Regions from separate parts of the Paenibacillus sp. FSL W8-0439 genome, predicted to be linked through region 1. Evidence: riboswitches for the same ligand, from Rfam matches in the RefSeq annotation. Region 1 holds a riboswitch; each other region holds the start of a gene.
What was found. A riboswitch is a leader RNA that binds a small molecule or an ion and turns the genes downstream of it on or off. The one in region 1 is predicted to bind cyclic di-AMP.
Positions count from the first base shown of each region.

Region 2: linked by a shared signal. The riboswitch ahead of MKX36_RS06350 (hypothetical protein) and the one ahead of MKX36_RS00140 (3D domain-containing protein) in region 1 are both predicted to bind cyclic di-AMP.
Region 3: linked by a shared signal. The riboswitch ahead of MKX36_RS19910 (TrkH family potassium uptake protein) and the one ahead of MKX36_RS00140 (3D domain-containing protein) in region 1 are both predicted to bind cyclic di-AMP.
Region 4: linked by a shared signal. The riboswitch ahead of MKX36_RS00535 (C40 family peptidase) and the one ahead of MKX36_RS00140 (3D domain-containing protein) in region 1 are both predicted to bind cyclic di-AMP.

Region 1 covers NZ_JBBPAK010000001.1:28,383-33,237, reverse strand. The annotation lists gene rsmA (16S rRNA (adenine(1518)-N(6)/adenine(1519)-N(6))-dimethyltransferase RsmA) at 1-824, opposite strand, end outside; gene rnmV (ribonuclease M5) at 832-1,377, opposite strand; gene MKX36_RS00140 (3D domain-containing protein) at 1,524-2,672, opposite strand; cyclic di-AMP (ydaO/yuaA leader) riboswitch at 2,944-3,223, opposite strand; gene MKX36_RS00135 (TatD family hydrolase) at 3,424-4,194, opposite strand; gene MKX36_RS00130 (HD domain-containing protein) at 4,237-4,855, opposite strand, start outside.
Region 2 covers NZ_JBBPAK010000001.1:1,487,474-1,492,328, reverse strand. The annotation lists gene kdpA (potassium-transporting ATPase subunit KdpA) at 1-494, opposite strand, end outside; gene kdpF (K(+)-transporting ATPase subunit F) at 640-717, opposite strand; gene MKX36_RS06350 (hypothetical protein) at 901-1,296, opposite strand; cyclic di-AMP (ydaO/yuaA leader) riboswitch at 1,410-1,581, opposite strand; gene MKX36_RS06345 (glutathione peroxidase) at 2,045-2,530, shown strand; tRNA gene MKX36_RS06340 (tRNA-Leu) at 2,680-2,762, opposite strand; gene MKX36_RS06335 (urease accessory protein UreF) at 3,025-3,762, shown strand; gene MKX36_RS06330 (Rha family transcriptional regulator) at 4,053-4,274, shown strand; gene MKX36_RS06325 (helix-turn-helix domain-containing protein) at 4,391-4,774, opposite strand.
Region 3 covers NZ_JBBPAK010000001.1:4,624,203-4,629,057, reverse strand. The annotation lists gene uvrC (excinuclease ABC subunit UvrC) at 1-448, shown strand, start outside; gene MKX36_RS19915 (CPBP family intramembrane glutamic endopeptidase) at 417-2,147, opposite strand; cyclic di-AMP (ydaO/yuaA leader) riboswitch at 2,409-2,561, shown strand; gene MKX36_RS19910 (TrkH family potassium uptake protein) at 2,962-4,302, shown strand; gene MKX36_RS19905 (potassium channel family protein) at 4,321-4,855, shown strand, end outside.
Region 4 covers NZ_JBBPAK010000001.1:133,369-138,223, forward strand. The annotation lists gene MKX36_RS00520 (hypothetical protein) at 25-318, shown strand; gene MKX36_RS00525 (4a-hydroxytetrahydrobiopterin dehydratase) at 436-735, shown strand; gene MKX36_RS00530 (GNAT family N-acetyltransferase) at 814-1,320, opposite strand; gene MKX36_RS00535 (C40 family peptidase) at 1,623-2,123, opposite strand; cyclic di-AMP (ydaO/yuaA leader) riboswitch at 2,129-2,266, opposite strand; gene MKX36_RS00540 (hypothetical protein) at 2,543-3,370, opposite strand; gene MKX36_RS00545 (M1 family metallopeptidase) at 3,382-4,855, opposite strand, start outside.

The sequences.
Region 1 (4,855 bases):
GTTTCCCCTCGACGGGAAGGCTCAATACCAGCTTGTTGCAACAGCGGCTCCAGCGTGTCCCTGTTCTCTTTAGTGAAGAAGCGGCTTTTTAGGTTATTTGAAATGGTTTTACGACGTTGGGCAAAGGCGGCATGAACCACTTCAAAGAAATGCTTCTCGTCCACCACTTCCACCGGAGGAACTTCTCGTACACGCAGCCGAATAACTGCCGAATCAACATTCGGCTGAGGAATAAATACTGTATTCGGCACCGTACAGACCAACTCAGGCTCGCTGTAATATTGCACGGCTATGCTTAAGCTGCCGTAATCCTTCGTACCAGGAGACGCAGCCATGCGCTCAGCCACCTCCTTTTGAATCATAACGACGATATTCTCCAAAGGAAGCTTGTCCTCCAGTAGACGCATCAGAATCGGTGTAGTGACGTAATACGGCAGATTAGCGACGACACTCACTTTGCTCACGTCTGCAAAATCGACTGCGAACACCTCACGCAAATCCAGCTTCAATACGTCTCCATGACGAACCTTTACGTGATCGTAAGGGGCCAGCACTTCTTCAAGAATGGGCAGCAGCCGCTGATCAATCTCGACAGCGGTAACTGCCTTAGCCGATTGCGCCAATTTTTCAGTCAAAGCTCCAATCCCCGGACCGATCTCAAGCGCACCCTTTGTATCATCCAAACCGGCAGCATTTACGATCTTGCTCAGAATATTTTGATCAATCAAAAAGTTTTGTCCCAAGCTCTTTTTGAACGAAAAACCGTGCTTTTGAATAATTTCCTTCGTACGCCGCGGTGTTGCTATATCTTGAATCCCTGTCATACGGATATCACAATCCTTCACTTTCGATTTGTGCCAGCGCACTGGCAAATTCCTCACGGCTGATCTGAAATACAGAGAGCCGCTTATGTAGCTGCTTTCCGTTACAATAGCCAATACCCAGTACATTCCCCAAGGCCATACGGCGTGCAGCAGCATTGGGATGGGTAATAAGTCCAGCGTCAATCAGGTCCGCCCATTCAATCAGCGGTTCGGCACCTTCCACTGTCGTATGTACCCGCGCGAGAGCGTGTCTGATGGCTTCCGGGGAGGCATTCTCTACGCCAATATCCCCTTTGCGCGTCGCCTCTGCCTCAGGTATAAAAGCCTGCTTGCAGCCTGGTACCTTGGAGGCGATGATTTTACGGATACGCTCCCCTGCATGATCGGGATCAGTTAAAATAATGACCCCCCGCCGTTCCTGCGCCAATGCAATTTTCCGCAGCGTCATTTTATTAATGGCTGAACCGCCAGTTTCTATCGTATCTGCTTCGACAGCACGGCGAATGGCTACCGTATCATCCCGGCCTTCCACCACGATCACTTCCTTGATCATCTTCGTTTCCCTCCACTGCTACACAGCAACATATATTTATCTTTCCCTGCTTTTGAAAACAAAATAAGAAGAGGGTATCCTCTTCTTAGCATGGCATAACTATGTTGTTAATACTATCGCATTGTCCTCAACATACACAACCTGTTTTAGTTGATTTCCGGCTTTACAGGTCCGATAACATATACGGTTTTACCGTGCTTACGACCAAATTGGTTGGCCCGGCTCAAACTCTCATAATACACATCGATTTTGTGGCCTTTAATCGCGCCACCGGTATCCTCCGCACGGCGGAAGCCCACCCCTTCAATATACACCCACCACCCGATTGGGATTACACTCGGATCGACAGCGATGGTGCGTCCTTCCGTGACACGCGTGCCGGAGGCGGTACGTGTACCGATACCTGGCTCCTGTGCGGAATACGCCGTCATGGAGACATTTTGTAAAACTTTTCTATAATTAAAATTAATACCTGCTTTACGGACAGCACTGCCCGAACTAACCTTTGTAGCCTTAACCGCATCTTTAGGGCCGATGGAAGCAGCTAGAACGACCGGTTTCTTCTTCGTTCCTACCGCAATTACCTTATCCACACGATTCTGTGCGACTTCCTTGTTGACCAGCTGTTTGGATACCAACTTTCCATCATGGTATACTTTTTGAACATGCTGGACTACCACACCCGATTTGCCACTTTGAATGACTCGATTATCGCCTTTATAGAGACTTGGATCTGCCGTTTTGATGACCTGATAAGGCACTTGTTTTTTCTGTTCGACCTGCTGTTTCTTCACACGGACGATTTTTATGTCCATGTTAGCTGAAACAGAGGCATCCAACGCAGGGTAAACTTTATCCGTTGATGATAATTTATAGCCCGAAGTGCGAATGGCACCCTCTACTGTATTTTCTGTTGTGTACAGCTTTTTCGTCTTATTGCCTGAGGATACTTTAACCTGATTGGCACGTTTAATGACTACGCGATCCCCATCCTGTACTGCCCCATTTAGCGGCATGGAAATTGTATCATGCGGCTGAAGTGAAATAGAATGCTCATTGAGCAAATCTTGGAGCTTGGATTCCCGGGTTTCTACCGCAGATGCCTTACCATCGATGACAAAAAAGACTTGTTTTTTAGATTGCGTGTACATCAGAATTGAAATCATAATCGTTAGTGCGATTAGAAAAATAGCAACCAAAGCAGCCTGGCGCACATTCTCTTGCTTCCAACGTAATACGTAAGACATGCTGGATGAGCGTGACTCATGGGTCTCCTCTTTTCGGAAAATGCCCATTTCCTCCGTCCTCCTTACATAGCCCGCCGTCTGGAGTAAGACATAGTTGATCGTTGACGTGACTATAACAGATTTTCTACAAGACAAGCCCGTACTGCGACTGTCCTGCACCATGTACCCGTCTTCGCGGCATGCTGTCCTCCCCTGTTTAACCACAGTATGATGACAGATTTTCTTTTATTCACAACAAAAAAAGCCAAAGAAAGAGACTAGAGAGCTCTTTCGTGGCTTCCGACATGTGTGAATATGCGGGAAAACTCATGCACGAGATGGCTTCTCTCTTGTTACGCTTACGGGGTTAGCTGTCGGGTTCGGACGTAGAGAGTCGCCCTAGCTTAGGTCAACCGCTCATGGCGGTCGCCTTCACATTCACCCCGAAGACCCAGAAAGAAATCGAAATACGGCTTCTCTACCTGTTCATCCCATTCGGGAAATGAATTTCGGTTGAGCCGGCTGCTGAAGAGACATTCTCTCTTGCACATACGCCGGACGTACTGTAAGCCATATCGGTTCCCCCGTTCCCTGCAAAAGGGACTCAGCGAGACTGGTTCATGAAATGATTTGTTGATGTTTACACTCAACAACAATTCACTGAAAAGATGATATCCTGTTTACATGCATGTTGTAAAGCAGGTTTCAAGTACATTTTTTAAAATATTCGGTTAAAAAATTGTAATATTCTTGAGTTTCCTGCAACAAAATCATAATTAGCTCCGTCTATCTCTTTATTTTGATTGATTTCTTCGCTTTTTCACTGAATGTCAAATCGTTCCAAAGCATTTTGGGTCGTAATGGATACCAATTCCTCCACTCTAATTCCCTTAATTTGGGCAGCTGCCTCTGCCACCAATCTCACATGGGCCGACTCATTTCGCTTCCCGCGAAACGGATGAGGCGTCAAGTATGGCGCGTCCGTTTCAATCAGCAGACGATCCAGCGGAACCTGGGCCAGTACCTCTTTTGGCTGCTTGGCATTTTTGAACGTTATGGGCCCGCCAAAGGAAAGGTGAAAGCCCATATCCAGCACCATTTTAGCGGTCTCCCAGCTCCCAGAAAAGGAGTGCATAACTCCGCCAATCTCGCTCGCCTTTTCCTCACGTAAAATTCTCACAATATCTTCATGCGCATCCCGGTTATGGATAACAATTGGCATGTTGAGCTCACGTGCCAGACCAATTTGGTTTCGAAGCACCCGCTGCTGTACATCCTTTGGTGATGTATCCCAATAGTAATCCAGACCGATCTCTCCGATCGCTACAACCTTTTTATGACTGCATAACGATGCAATCCATTCTAAATCCCCCTCCTGCATTGTAATGGCATCCTGCGGATGCCATCCAACGGCCGCATAAATAAAATCATACGTCTCAGCCAGCTTCATGGTGGATGGAATGGTCTCACGATTAAATCCGATATTGATCATCCGTGTTACTCCTGATTCGACAGCACGTGCTATAACTTCTTCACGGTCTTCGTCAAATTGTGGGGCATCCAGGTGAGTATGAGTGTCGAATAAATCCAAGGTTTTCATCTCCTTTTTTTACTTACATTTCTATATATTTGTCTATTGTTTGACAAAATAATTCCTTATTTCGGCAGGAAGCCTGTCTTTTACCCCATTCAATTTATTTTGGGGAAAATACATGTGATATTTTCCTCGGTGAATGCCACTTATTGAGCGCACAATTTCCGAAACTTCGGATATTTCCCGCACCTCGCCCTGACGTCCAAGCAGTAAAATCTGGTTGTCCGTTGAGCCGCCCTGCCGAAACACATCATAAGGAAGATCTGTTGGAAAATCAATTTCAAGATCATATTCAGGATGCAATCCAGCCTCTTTCAAAGCCTCTCGAATATGGTCAACGGTATCTGTATCCATATTTTCAATCTCTACATATTTATACAATCTACGATCCATAAAACGGCTACTCAAATCACTTAAAATTTCATCCTTTTCTCGTTTCCATTGGCCAAATACCGTCTGAATCAAAGACTCATCCAGCATCAAATACTGCTCCACTGTTAGTTCTCCTTTTAACAGATCGGGCAGCGGATCAAGCAGAAAACCAAACTCATATCCGTTTTTGAACAATTCCTTTGCTCTCTTAAAAATTTTACGTAACAGGATTTCCGAGCTGCGTGTTACAGGATGGAAATAAATTTGCCAGTACATCTGATAGCGT
Region 2 (4,855 bases), 1.5 Mb from region 1:
TTACCCAGCCCTTCACCGCGCCGCGTCAATCCCCTCATAAAAGCCGCAGCAACCGAAAACCCCGAAGCAGCCGAAGTAAACATCATCATCGTGACGAACGCCATCTGCGTCAGATACGTAAGCCCGCTTTCTCCGCTGTAATGTTGGAGATTCGTATTGGTCATAAAGCTGATTACTGTATTAAATGCCAATGATGCTTCCATATTACTGTTCCCAACCGGATTGCCCGGAAGTATAGCCTGCAAGCGCAATAGCAGGTAGCTGATCCCCACAAGCACCACATTGGTTGCAATGAAACTCATAGCGTACGTGGTCCAATGCATGCTGTCCTGTTTCTTCAAGCCTACAGCCTTATAAATCAGCTTTTCCGTTCCACCAAAAATCCGATCCGTCCGATTCGGTTCATTCGAGAATACGTGATACATATAGGTGCCCATCGGCTTTACCAAGAGCAACAATATGATGATCACAATCCCAATTTGCAGTAGCTCCATCCTCTATTCCTCCTTAAAATGCTCCTGCATTTGGAACAACAGACCTGATTCAGACCATCCATTGAGTGCACACGTTTGCGAAAATCTGCATCTCTGATGCTGCATTCTTGATCTGCTGTTCCCGCCTGCTCGATCCTATAGTTGACTAGAATTTTTCAGGATTCAGGAGTGCGTAGATTAAATACACGAACACAATAGCCGTAAGTCCTAGCACAACGATCATCCTCTTCGCCCTCCTTTTGAGGTCTGCGCATCACACCAGCGTACAAACAGCAGTATCACTCCATAACTCACAGCCATTACGAGCAGCATGTATAAATCCATCATGTTCATACCCTCCGTATCGCTTTTCAGATTGCCCTTTTGATTCCATCATAAAATCATAAACCAGCTATGTTATAAGTGCTTATCCGTTCAGCAGGAAACCCACCTCTCCGTTCAATGTGTAGATCACATGGTCCGCTCCCAATCCCCGATAAATTCCTTGTGGATTACAGCCGTGCGTAATAACATAGATCAATTCTGATGTTAGTGGCCGACATATTTGCAGGAAACGGCAAGTTAGATTCAAGCTGTTTTCAAACAAATACACACTACCAATTTCTTTTTTAGGAAAATTCCATTTTCCCGCTTGCATCGTATTGATGCGCACAATGTGCTCCACACCCATTTTTTTGAGCTGTCGTTCCTCCTGGGTGCTATTTGTGAGAACTGCAAACGCCAATTTTTTGAACATAAGCAATTTCACAAAACTTCTGCCCGCTTCATTCGGTGCAGTGACAATAATTAACCGACCTTCCATCAGTAGCTCCTCTCCCGGTATAAAAAGACAACAAAAAGAAGCCGAAGGAAAAAGGCTTCCTCCGGCTTCATACATTCCATGATAAAATAAACCATGGCTGCACACGGCGGTTTGTTGCCTCTCCCTGTACGCTTACGAGGTTAGCTGTCGGATTCGGACGTGAGAGTCGCCCTATTTACGGCACTTGGCCGGAAAATTCACCCCATGAGACACACGGCTTGCAAAGCCGTATATACTCGTTGGTTCCCCCGCTTTTGCAACTGCAAAATTCAGCGCTTTAGACAATTCGTTGTTGCTTCATTGTTGTTAATTTGAAATTACGTCTTGAATCATACACCCGTGCAAGGAAGACTGTAAAGCTCAACGGCAAGGCTATAAATCACCCTTTAGAGCATAGAAGATTAAGGATAACGCTTACAACCAACCTATGCTTCTCGTATCTCTCTAAAACTCTGTATTTCACCTCTTTTTGAAAATGAAAGGCATGTCAATATTGGCGTAGGGTATGGTACGGTTGCCCTTTATTTATAAAAAAGAAAGAAAATGCGCTATATGTACTAGATAATTATCGAATGAACCCTCTTTTATAAGAAGAAACACCTCAATTTGCTCCATTTGAAGTGCGATTTACCGTTTTGAACAAAAGACGATTTTACAATGCACAATGTCTGTAGACTCTTCTGGACTTGCAACCCCTTGTTGAATTGTTCACAATTTAATTGTAGAATATTGAATTAGGAGGGATATCATGAGCGTATATAAATATGATGCACAGACCCTACAAGGGGCACAAATTCCGTTATCCACATACGAAGGGAAAGTTCTTCTTATCGTGAATACTGCCAGCAAATGTGGGTTAACCCCCCAGTACAAGGCGCTACAAGAGCTATATGACCAGTATCATGAACAGGGGCTCGAAATTTTGGGATTTCCCAGCAACCAGTTCGCCAAACAAGAGCCGGGTTCCAGCGAGGAGATCTCCGAGTTTTGCCAACTCAATTACGGAGTGACTTTTCCCATGTTCGCCAAGACAGATGTTAACGGTGATCAGGCACATCCTCTATTTCGCTACCTGACCCACACTGCTCCAGGCGTATTAGGCTCCAAAGCGATCAAATGGAATTTTACTAAATTCTTAATTACACGAGAAGGTAACGTATTTAAGCGTTATGCGCCGCAAACCACTCCAGACAAGCTTGTAGGAGATATTAAGAAGCTTTTGCAGAAAAACTGACAATCTTTATGCATTACAGTTAACGAGCGGTCCGTTGTCCATACGACCGCTTCTGTGACGGGAGGATATGACGAAAAGTATTTAACAAAAAAAGCATCCCTTCACGTAAAACGTGTCAGGATGCTTTTTCAACTGGGTACTGCATATAATGCGGTCGAGAGGACTCGAACCTCCACGGGCGTACGCCCACTACCCCCTCAAGATAGCGTGTCTGCCATTCCACCACGACCGCATGTCATAATGTATTGAGGCAACAGATTTATTATACTCTCTCAGCAACAATTTGTAAACAAGAATATTATAATTATTTTTAATGTAACTTTATATAACATATATAAGCAATAAAATTATTTAATTTGACACAATAGAGCTGTAAGTGTAAAAATATATTACATAAATGTTCGATTTCTTATTACAAATCAATATTCAAGTCAAATAACATCACACAAATATTCACTTCAAGGAGGCGAACCGTCCTGCATAAAGGTAACCGGTTGCTAAACTACGCATTATTGTTGGACCCTTCCTTACCTATTGGTGGTTTCACCCGTTTCTACGGATTGGAGGAGCGTTTCCGCGCCGAACACCTGAACAGTCTTCAGGATCTGAAACATTACATGCGAGACGATTGGTATCCTCAAATCACAACCCTTGACGGCATGGCCATTAAAAGTCTGTATGCAGCCATCCAGCAGAATGACGGTTGGCGGATCGCCCTTATTGATAAAATGTTGCACACCCAACATCCTTCCTCGCAGCATGTAAAAGAGTCGCGACTTTCTGGCCAGCGACTGCTCAAGCTCACCAAGGCTCTTTATCCTTGGCTCGCATTTGACCAACTGGAAGACACACTCACTCAATACAATGCAATTGGCACACTCGCTACTGTCCACACTTGGATTAACTCCCTCCTCGGAAGCGATATAGAACAGACCATTCACGGCTATTTTGCCACAGCGGTATCCTTCTGTATCGAAGATGCCTTTAGACTGCTCAATCCTCCTTATGAGGAAAAAAATCCTCTTATCGATCATATGACCAGCGAGTTGCTTACCACCTGGAAGAAGATTAACAAACCTACGCCAAGCTCATATCAGCGCCATCTTTTCCACAGCCATCGGACCAGCTCCTATATCACTCAGCCACCCTATATGAGCCATAGCAGCCAATTGAATGCATCCAGACCCTTTTCCTCCTCCGTCCTATTTAAACACCTTCCAGCATCCCTCTGATGCGTCGTTTACCAATCTAGCAGTCACAATAAAAATACTCTGCCCTTTTCTCAAGCGGCAGAGTATTTTTATTCATGTATCCCAAATTCACACCAATAACAGACCATAGTCGGATTATTTTCACTTTTTGCACTTAATTAAGTAATTATTTTAACAAAATACCGTATTTAAGATTGTATAAACACGTATAAAAGTGTATCATAGTTTTAGATGGTTAATTCTAACATGTTTACTGATGATTATTATATCACACCAATTATTCCGTAAGAATCCGTAAGGGGCGATTTCTCTTGAACAACAAAATGCCTGTCACCTCCTTCGGGTGGGCCATCAAACAAAGGCTTGTCGAGCTTCGGCTGGATCAGAAAACATTTTGCGAGACACATAATATTCCGCCTTCACGCTTGTCCAATCTGATTCACGGCACCCGCAAAGCACAAAGGTACAGAAAACAAGTTGCTGCAATTCTGAATATCGACGATAACGATTATAAGGAGGCGACACCACACTAAACCGAACAAGCATTTCAGCAACCAATGCGTCGCCATATTATCAGGAAACCAAATAAACCCGTAAACCGAACCCTCAGTTCGTTTTACGGGTTATCACCCAGGCGTTTAGCCATAGATTATTCAAGTTTTGTTTTGTCCTTCTCTCTTTTTTGCTTACGGTACTTCGCAAATTCAACGTATTCTAAAATAAAGTTCTGTTCTTCTGTCTCAAGATCTTCAGCCTGGCAATTCAGTGGCCCCATCACCCCAAAAAAATAAGCAGCCTTCTGCTCCTGAAGCACGCCTTCCCCTGGCTTAATCCCTTTCATCAACCAGTCGAGCGATACATTAAAAAAGTCCGAAATCTGAATCAAATGGGCGGTACCTGGCGTTGTTTTTCCCCTTCTCCAATCACCGAGATTCCCTGAGCTAATTTTAAGCTTTTCACAAAATGCCTTCTTGGTCATTCCTCGATCCTTAATTAAAGCTTCAATCCGCTGATAAATAGTTTGATCTCCCACAACGTTTCCCCTCCGACACTGTAGCTTTTTCTAATTAATTTTCAATTGTACACATTAGAATGTCCTTATCAAATCCCACAG
Region 3 (4,855 bases), 4.6 Mb from region 1:
GCGTCCCGATTTGATCATTGTCGATGGCGGGCGTGGACAAATTAAAGCGGCAACCGATGTATTGGAAAATGAGTTGGGCTTGTTTATTCCTGTGTGTGGTTTGGTGAAAGATGCCAAACACAGAACTTCCCAATTACTGATGGGAGAAACATTTGAGGCCGTGATGCTTGCGCGCAATAGCGAGGAATTTTATCTGCTGCAACGGATTCAGGATGAGGTTCACCGTTTTGCCATTACGTTCCACCGCGAGCAGCGCGGCAAATCTATGGTAACTTCCCAGTTGGACTCCATTCCAGGCATCGGCGAGAAACGGCGTAAGTTGCTGCTTAAGCATTTTGGATCGCTCAAAAAAATAAGAGAGGCCAGCGTCGAAGACTTCCGGCCTCTCTCTATTGGGGATAAACTTGCTCGTCAGATTATAGCTGCCCTTCGGGAGGAGGAGTCGTAGAATACGGCTCCTCTTTTTTCACGGGTTCAAACATGATTCGATTAGGTTTTTTAGGACTAAACCAGTAAATGATGTAGCCTACAATAGCCGGAAGTAAGATCCAGAATAGACCTGCGCTCACATTCACGGTGTCTCCCAAACTGATCACACTAAGCCCCATTAATATGCTGTCAAAAATAACGTGGCTGAACATGGCAGCGATAAAGCCGTAACGCAGGAACACGAAGCTAAACAGCAAACCAAGAAAAGTCAGCTCAATAGGTCTTGAAATCACTGGATAGATTGGATAAAGCGTATGTCCCAGTGCCCAAATAAGCGTAGTAATCAGACAAGCAACAAACGTATTTTTGACTATTTTTTTTACCATCGGAATACCAAATAGACGGTAAACAGTCTCTTCTCCAATACCTGCCATCCAGGCCATAATCGGTAGTAGCCATGGATAAGCCATATTGTAAGGGGATTGCGTGGCGTCTGTAGTGGAGAATGTATTAAATGTACGCTCCAATACAAAGAACAAAATGGATTGTACGCCGAGTAAAATGAAGGCCCACAAGTAACCGACATACATACTGCGAAGCACATACAGCCCGTAGCCCGGCTCTTTGGCCCGTGGCCATGCATTTAGTCCAACCTGACGCATAAGCCCGTCACCACCAACCAAGGAGAAGTAGAGGGCTACAGCCATGAAGAAGGTAACACCGACCTGGAATACCATAAGAAATATAAGCATGCCCTTACTGCCTGCTTCAGCTTGTAATAAAGGCAGCATGTTCATGGTCCCAGCTATACTAGCAATAAAATAAACAATGGACAGAACAATACCGCGTACAAATGAAGTATGTCGTCGGGTGAGTGACGCATACACAATGGCAAGTACGCCCAGGACAAAGCTAAATAGGGCATAACCCGCATAAGTCATCCAATTCGCCCAGTATGTTTGATTTTTAACATAGTCGGTATAGGATGAAGGGGCAGCAAAGCTTTGGGTAAACGAGCGAACATCCCCATCTTCAAAGGTAAAAGCCAGCGTAAGTACCGAGGCGCCGATTTTCTTTTCGTCCACGGTATATTTTAATCCACCTTCCCCCTCAGTGGTCGCAAGCTTCAATTCCGATGGCTTAAAGCCAAAGCGTTTGATCCATTTTGCTGCAGCCTGTTCCTTGGCTTCAAGCGTCATGTCGCCCTCAGCTATACGTACAAGCTTGCTTCGTGCTTGTTCATCTGTAGAAACATCAGCCTGTGTGTAATTGGTGCTGGAGGTGATCCGTTTAAAGCTAACGACCTTCCCAGTGGATAAATCCACATGAATTTGCAGCTTGCCCTTCGCTGAGGAATCAGGCAAATCAACCCGAAAGGTTTCATAAGGATAATTTTTTTTCCATGTACGATCGTACGCTTGAAGCAGTTTTTCTCTGGATAAATAACCGTACAAATCTGTTTCAGCCTGATAGGTCACGACAGGCTTCTCTGGCTGTGATTCCGTATAGCCCAGCTCGGAACGGGCAAAGTCCAAGGCGTGTACGATCGCTTCTTGTTTGCTGATGACCTTTGCATTCATCAATGATTCCGGACTTGGATTGCTAAGCGAGGGAATAAGCAATTGAAAGATAAAAAAGCAAATCAGGCCAACCCCGCCCAGCAAGCCTAATTTTTTGAAGTTGGCCGTGAGCACGACCGGTTTCCCGATAGGATTCATGAGTTTCCTCCTTAATCTGTAAATAAGAACATCCATTAAAGATATCATACTGCACAGGTTCCCGCCAACAGACCAGCGATATTCATGAAAACAGAGTGAAAGCACTTTAAAGTTTTAATAAAATTAGATAAGCTGTGATTAAGCGATGTCCAATCGCAAATTAAAGCCAATTTCACGTTTTTTCGGCGAAATCGGTTTTGTGATCTGGATAGAGAAGGATTATAATCTTGAGGCAATGCCTATGAAATATATGGGTAATGACATACATTTAAGCCGAATTTCTGTGAGAAAACGGGGGAACCATGTTACTGGGGTGAATTTTACAGCCGATCCTGATGGATCGGAAGTGTAAATAGGGCATACTGTGCTGCCCGAATCCGTCAGCTAACCTCGTAGGCTGTGGGCAGGAACCAAGTCAGGCACTCGGTTTTCCGGTGTCTTTTTTTGTGTGTATAAGTGTGAATAAAAGTTTGCTGAGTTAAGGACGCTGCGCGTTCCATTTGATCTTCCAATCGCTGTTGCCACTGAATTTTTTTTGATTTTCTAGACCTTGATAAGGGTAAAATTCAGAGTCAAAGGCGAGCGCTATCGCTTCTCCAGATTCAAATGGACCGCTTCGCTGCTGCCCGCCTTAAAGTCATCAAACGTTCCATGAGGTAGTTACGTATAAAGTGTAGTGAGTATTGAAAGGCAAAAGTATCCCGCTTTGCGGATACTTTTCTGATTTATAAAAGAAACTGAAAAGAATTGGTGATTTTATGAGCTGAGCGATCTCCATGCTCATAGTTCACCAAGGAGGAGAAGTGATGAATAAATGAATCCCAATGCAAGCTGGCTTCGGCTTTCTCCACCGCAAATATTCGTTGCAGGCTTTGCCATTATCATTCTAATAGGTAGTTTATTGTTAATGCTGCCCATTTCTAATACAACAGGAAAACCACTTGCGTTTATAGACGCTTTGTTTACTGCCGCTTCCGCGACCTGTGTAACTGGGCTTGTCGTTAAGGATACAGGGCTCTTTTTTACAACCTTTGGTCAAATTGTCATCGTTGCGCTGATTCAGATTGGCGGACTTGGCTTTATGACTATGGCTACCTTGATCGCGCTGGTGTTCAAGCGTCGGATTTCCTTGCGGGAGCGCCTTATTTTGCAAGAAGCGATGAATCAGACCTCTGTCGAAGGAATTGTCGGATTGATCCGCAAGGTGCTATGGTACTCGCTGATGATTGAGGGCGTATGTGCAGCTATTTTTTCGATTCGCTGGTCATTTGATATGCCTGTAGGCAGGGCGATTTATTTTGGAATCTGGCATGCCATTTCCATGTTTAATAACGCTGGTTTTGATTTGTTCGGTGAATTTCGCAGCCTGACAGGTTATGTATATGATCCGATTGTTAATTTTACAGCCATGTTTCTCATTATTTCGGGTGGTATTGGTTTTGTAGTGATGTCTGACCTGGCAGATTATCGCAAGCGTAAGAGACTGTCCTTGCATACCAAGGTGGTACTCAGCATGACAGCTGCTCTGATTGTCGTCGGGACGCTTGTCATTTTTGTATTTGAGTTTACGAATCCGAAGACGCTTGGCTCGCTTGATTGGGGTGGTAAACTGCTGGGTTCTTTATTCCAGTCCGTTACCCCTCGCACCGCAGGTGCCAACACGCTGGACATTGCAGGCTTGCGGCAGGCTACGCAGTTTTTTATCATCATACTCATGTTTATTGGGGCTTCGCCTGGCTCCACTGGAGGCGGGATTAAGACCACTACATTTGCTCTGCTCATTGGAGCGGTGTTTTCGATGCTGCGGGGACGGGAAGACATTGTGCTGTTCCGGTACCGACTTGCGCAGGCACGCATTTATAAGGCTTTGACTATTACCTTGCTGGGGTTGCTGTTCGTGATTGGGGTAACGATGATTCTGTCCGCAACCGAAGATCATCATTTCCTGATGATCTTGTTCGAGACGGTGTCTGCCTTTGGTACGGTAGGACTGTCCATGGGGCTTACACCTGATTTGACAGTTGTAGGCAAGCTGGTGATTACTCTGACGATGTTTGCAGGCAGGCTGGGTCCACTCACGCTAGCTTATGCACTGGGACCGAAAAAGGGTAAGGAATTGTATCGTCATCCAGAAGGTAAAATAATTATAGGGTAAGGGAGTTTTCGAGTAGATATGAAAACGCAGCAGTTTGTAGTCATTGGCTTGGGACGGTTTGGCTCAAGCCTGGCTTTGCAATTGGTGGATATGGGGTGCGAGGTGCTGGGCATTGATCGGAATGAGGATGTTGTGGACAGTATGAGTGAGATTCTGACACATACTGTCGTGGCGGACGCTACAGATGAGGATGCGTTGCGGTCACTCGGCATACGTAATTTCGATTGCGGCATTGTTGCGATTGGTGATGATATTCAGGTAAGCATCCTGACCGCCATTTTGCTGAAGGAGCTGGGTGTGAGAAAAGTCGTAGCCAAAGCCATATCTGTGCTGCATGGGCGTGCGTTAGAGAAGCTTGGGGTGGACCGAGTCATTTATCCGGAACGGGATATGGGTATTCGAGTAGCGCATCAGCTGGTCACGCCTAATCTGCTCGATTATTTGGAGCTGTCCAAGGAATACAGCATTGTAGAACTTAATGTGCCTGCATGTCTGAATGGCAAAACGTTGGCAGAATTAAATGCGCGCACCCGCTTTGGTTGCAGCATCGTGG
Region 4 (4,855 bases), 100 kb from region 1:
CGCTGAACCACTGGAGGAAATAGCATGGGAGTAAAGCATGGGCGCGAGTATGAACAAATTTTGAACGATTTGACAGAGGCTGTGGGACGCATTCCAGATAGCTATGAATTTTTTGAAATGGAAGCAGAAGATTGGGACAGGCTGGACCCAGCGGGGTGCCAGGAAGTCAATGAGGCTTTGGCAGAAGACTTATTTTATGCACTGGGCACAGAACCTATAATCACTGTAGGCAGCGGTGTTGTGATTTATGAGCCGGAGCAGCACCGGATCTATGTACTCATCGGGGATGAGGAGCTGACGTCGGTCCCATTGATTTGATGGCCGTCTTATGGATTTATCAACGGGGCCGTGGTAATATGTACACCAATATATCGTAGTTTTGGCCGCATCTAAGCGGCTGAAAGGCTTCCGTATAAACGGGGAGGAGTTCGTAACATGCCTTTTACACAAGAAGAGATTGAAGCACATCTGGAGAAGCTGGAGGGCTGGGAACTGGAGGAAGGACGTTGGATCGTTCGGAAATATAATTTTTCCAGTTTTATGAAAGGAATTGCCTTCGTGGATGAAGTTGCCGCTATATCTGAGGCATTTAATCACCATCCATTTATTACGATTGATTACAAGACCGTGACTCTGCGTTTGACCTCCTGGGACGATGGCGGTATTATGGCCGTAGATATTAAGGAAGCCCAACAATATAATGAAGCTTTCGAAAAAATGCGCAGCAGTCATTGAGTTTGTAATGATCTGTCGTATATATGAAGAGCGCCTTCGTTATACAACATCGCGGTTGTATAGTGAAGGCGCTCTTATTTATAGAATCCGATTCTGTTGTTCAGGACGATATACCATACAATGGAACGGCTTTCTGCCATCTGGAGTCTGGCGTTCATAGGTATCCGTCAGCTCAAATCCAGCTGCCTTGTAGGCTCGGATAGCCCGCTGATTCCAAGTGAGAACCTCTAGGTCAATTTCATTCTGCGGATGACGTCGTCTGGCTTCCTCGGCAATGGCCCGGACAAAATTGGAGCCTGTGCCATGTCCGCATCTTTCGGGATGCATTCCAAGACCCAGCCGGGTCACACCGACCATAGGGAAATATTGAGCAAATCCCGTCAGCTCATTCTCTTCGTCCAGGACCGCAACATATTGCTCTTGGCGAAGCGTGGGACTTCCAAATTCGACTTCAAGTGCCTTCATTTGTTCCCAGGGAAGCCAGCCGTATATGTTGTAGGGGGGATCATAGCGCCACTCACAGATTTCAGCCGCTTGATGCTCGTCCATCGGTACGATCCGGTAGTTGGATATTGAGGCCGGCACTTTTCCATTCCTCCTTATGCAGGTACTTCAATCATTAACCACAGATTGTAGACAAGTTGTAGGAGAATGGCAAGCGTGTTTATTTCTTACCTAAGTCGGGTATACATTCAATAAGAAGGATTTACTGCTCATATGCTCCCCCAGCGGTGACGGTAAAACCGACGATGTTCGCTAAAATTGAAACCTTTTGAGGTGTCAGTTCGTCAGTAATGATAATCATTGCGATGTAGTGGACATAAAAAACCGCAATTCGATTCCGGCCAGAATCAAATTGCGGCTAGGGTTAGCTTGCTGTGCGGTAGTTATTCTACGTTGTCGTCATCAGGAATATCTGAAGCTACAGAATGGTAAGCGTCTGTGCTCATAATTCTTTTTGCACCGACATAACGGTTAGCGTAATAATTTTCGTTCAGTGAGCTAACTACTACACCACGTGAAGTCGAGGAGTGGGCGAATTTCCCTTCACCTACGAAGATACCTACATGGGAAACGCCTCTTCCTGTGGTGTTGAAGAACACCAGGTCGCCTGGTCTCATTTCATCGCGGGATACAGAAGAACCCATTTTGAATTGTGATCCAGATTGATGCGGCAGTTTAATTCCCAGTTTGTTGAATACATACATTGTGAAGCCGGAGCAATCGAATCCCTCGAGTGTAGTGCCTCCGCTTCTGTAGTTCGTTCCTTTGGCATCTTGGATGACCTGGTCCATCTTAGAGTCTGCAAATGCACTGCTGCCACCGAATGTAAAAGATGTAAAGGCAATGGCGAGACCCATGGCTGCGATCGTTAGCTTCTTCTTCAAAAAAAATATACCCCTTCCAATGCCTGCGAGGTTAGCTTAAGGATTCGGTAGAAGGTTCCCCTATGACCACTCTGTTGCGAGATCAATTCACCCAAACTGGTTCCCCCGCTTCCTAGGTGCCAGGAATTAGGCTTAACTTAAGATGTGCACCTTGGAGAGCAGTATTCACGACAACGATGTTTTTAAGATAAAGGTTACAATAAAGATTACAAAGTTGTTACTATCAGTTCACTGCGATTATTGTAACAAAGACAGCAGGCTTTGGCAAATGTTTCATCGCAAAAAGTTACAAAAAAAATCTGTTCCTAACGCTCTAGGAACAGATTCTGTTAACAGTATTCAGTTATGTGCCGTTTGCACGGGAAAGAAAAAAGTTTTTTCGACAGCTGAAAATACAGAAGAGAGGATATTGTGAGGGGTTAGCCTCTGCTGGAGATATCGATGTGCCATAGCCGATACTGTGAACTGATATGCCACAGCCTGACCAGACTGGTAACAAAATGATACGATTGTTGGAGAATCAGTGCCAACATACCGGTCCAAATCATCGCCACGGTGCCAAATAGACCGAAAACTAGCAACACACAAGTACCGAGCAACAGGGATACACCAACAGCCGGAAGAAGCTGGCGAAAGAAGGCGAGCAGGGAGGATAGTATGGTGTGACCACTGACAGTGCCCAGCTGCATATACAGGATGCACTGCCGAATGACCCAACCGTAAGCTATCCACCCCATGGCATAGGGCAACAAATGTAGCAGGTAAGAGGAAGATTGCAACGTTCCTACTACAATAGGATAGAGTCTCGGTACCACCCAAAAGGCGGGAAGCAGCAGCAAACCCAACTCGATGATGTAATACAATAGCGATGACATACCGTGGCGTTTCATCCCCTTGAAGAAGGACAGGCTTTGCGGTTCAGACGCATCGGTATGCAGGCTTTGATATATGCCAGCTCTAATGAAGGGAGTGATTAGTATGCGCAGTACGGTCGCCCCTAGTAATATCCACAAGTACACATGTACTTCCCGGCTGTCCATCAAGGCGATCTGTCCCTCCATCCAAAACAAGGTCTTTCCCAGTTCGTTTTGGCTCTGATCAGGATAACGTAGCAGCAGCGGGATAACGGCAGACTGTACCAGCCTATAGAGAAATACTCCCCACAGCAAACGATACAGAAATAAAATGATAACGATATAAAAGCGTATGCGTACCAGCGCCCAGCCTTCTTTTATAACAGTCCGCATCTATAGACACCTCACCATGACAGACTTCCAAGCAGTGTCTCCAACAGCTTGGTTACACTTACACTCCAACGGGTTTGTTGTTTTTCATCCAATTCAGCTTTCAGGCTATTATTAATATGCTTGTTCTCCAGTGCAATAGTGTATAGAGGATCTACAGTCACATAGGACACGGGGGAAGCGCTTTTGAGTCGGAAAGTTGTACTTTTGCCCGCACCATCCCATGCCTTGAATATCGTTGAGCCATCCTTGAAGGTAAATTGAACAGGGATTTTGGGATAATCTGCTCCTTTTTTGCTGAGCGTCACGACTGCTTCGTATCCATTCTCCAGCTTGTGGTTCATGATGCGATCGACTGAAAAGTCCGCCATCTGGCCGTCATATACATATTGTTCAAAATAGTGGCTCCATGATCGTCCGGTCACTCTCTCCACGACATGTTGAAAATCCTGTGAGGTAGGATGCTTGAATCGATAAGTCTGGACGTAGGTCCGCATAATCCGGTCCATTTTTTTCATACCCACCTGACGCTCAATACCTCGTAGTACTAATTTACCTCGAGAGTAGGCATTTTGTGCATATTCAGCTGCCGATCCATACTTCCAGGACTCACGGTTTAGCGGCTGTGGGGAAGCTACCTGTCCCGATTGTAATGGCAAGTTGGGGGTAAGCCCATACTCTTGTTCCATGAGCCGTTCCTCTGCATAGGAGGTGAAGCCTTCATCCAGCCAAGGCTCCTCAAATTCATTGTTGGCTACCATTCCGTAGAAATATTGATGCCCAATTTCATGAACCAGCGTCCGTTCCAGATTATAGCCAGGATTCAGTTGGTCCGCAGCTGCGGCCGTGATGAGTGTCGGATATTCCATGCCGCCGGCTCCACTGCCTGTTTTGGGTGGAACGACGATGGATAGAGTGGAATATGGATAAGGCCCGTACCATTTGCTGTAGTACGAAAGGGCAGCCTTGGCTGCGCTCATGTAACGTCCTTTGAGTTCCTTATGGGACGGGTCCAGATAGAGCTTGATTTTGACACCAGGAACCTCAGTAGAAGAGAAAGGTTCTTCTACGGCTACGAAGTTGGGTGAAGCAGACCAGGCAAAATCGTGTACATCATCGGCATAAAATTGATATATTTTCTGGCCGTTCTGTCGTACTGCACCACGGGTGGGAAAACCGGTCGCTGCTACGATGTGTGTTTCAGGCACCCGAATCCGTATACTGTAAATTCCAAAGTCGGCATAGAACTCGGAGTTGCCATGGTACTGATGGAGGTTCCAGCCCTCTTCGGCGCGTCCACGTTGTCCTGCAGTCTCATAGACGCTGAGCTTTGGAAACCACTGTCCAGCCATTACAAAATCATCTGTCGCACCCATACGAGCAAAAATGCCAGGCAGTTTGACTTCAAACTTCATATATAGTGTGATTTCTTCGCCACCTCGTACCGGCTTGGGTAGACGCACCTTTATGAGCGAACGGTCGCTTGCG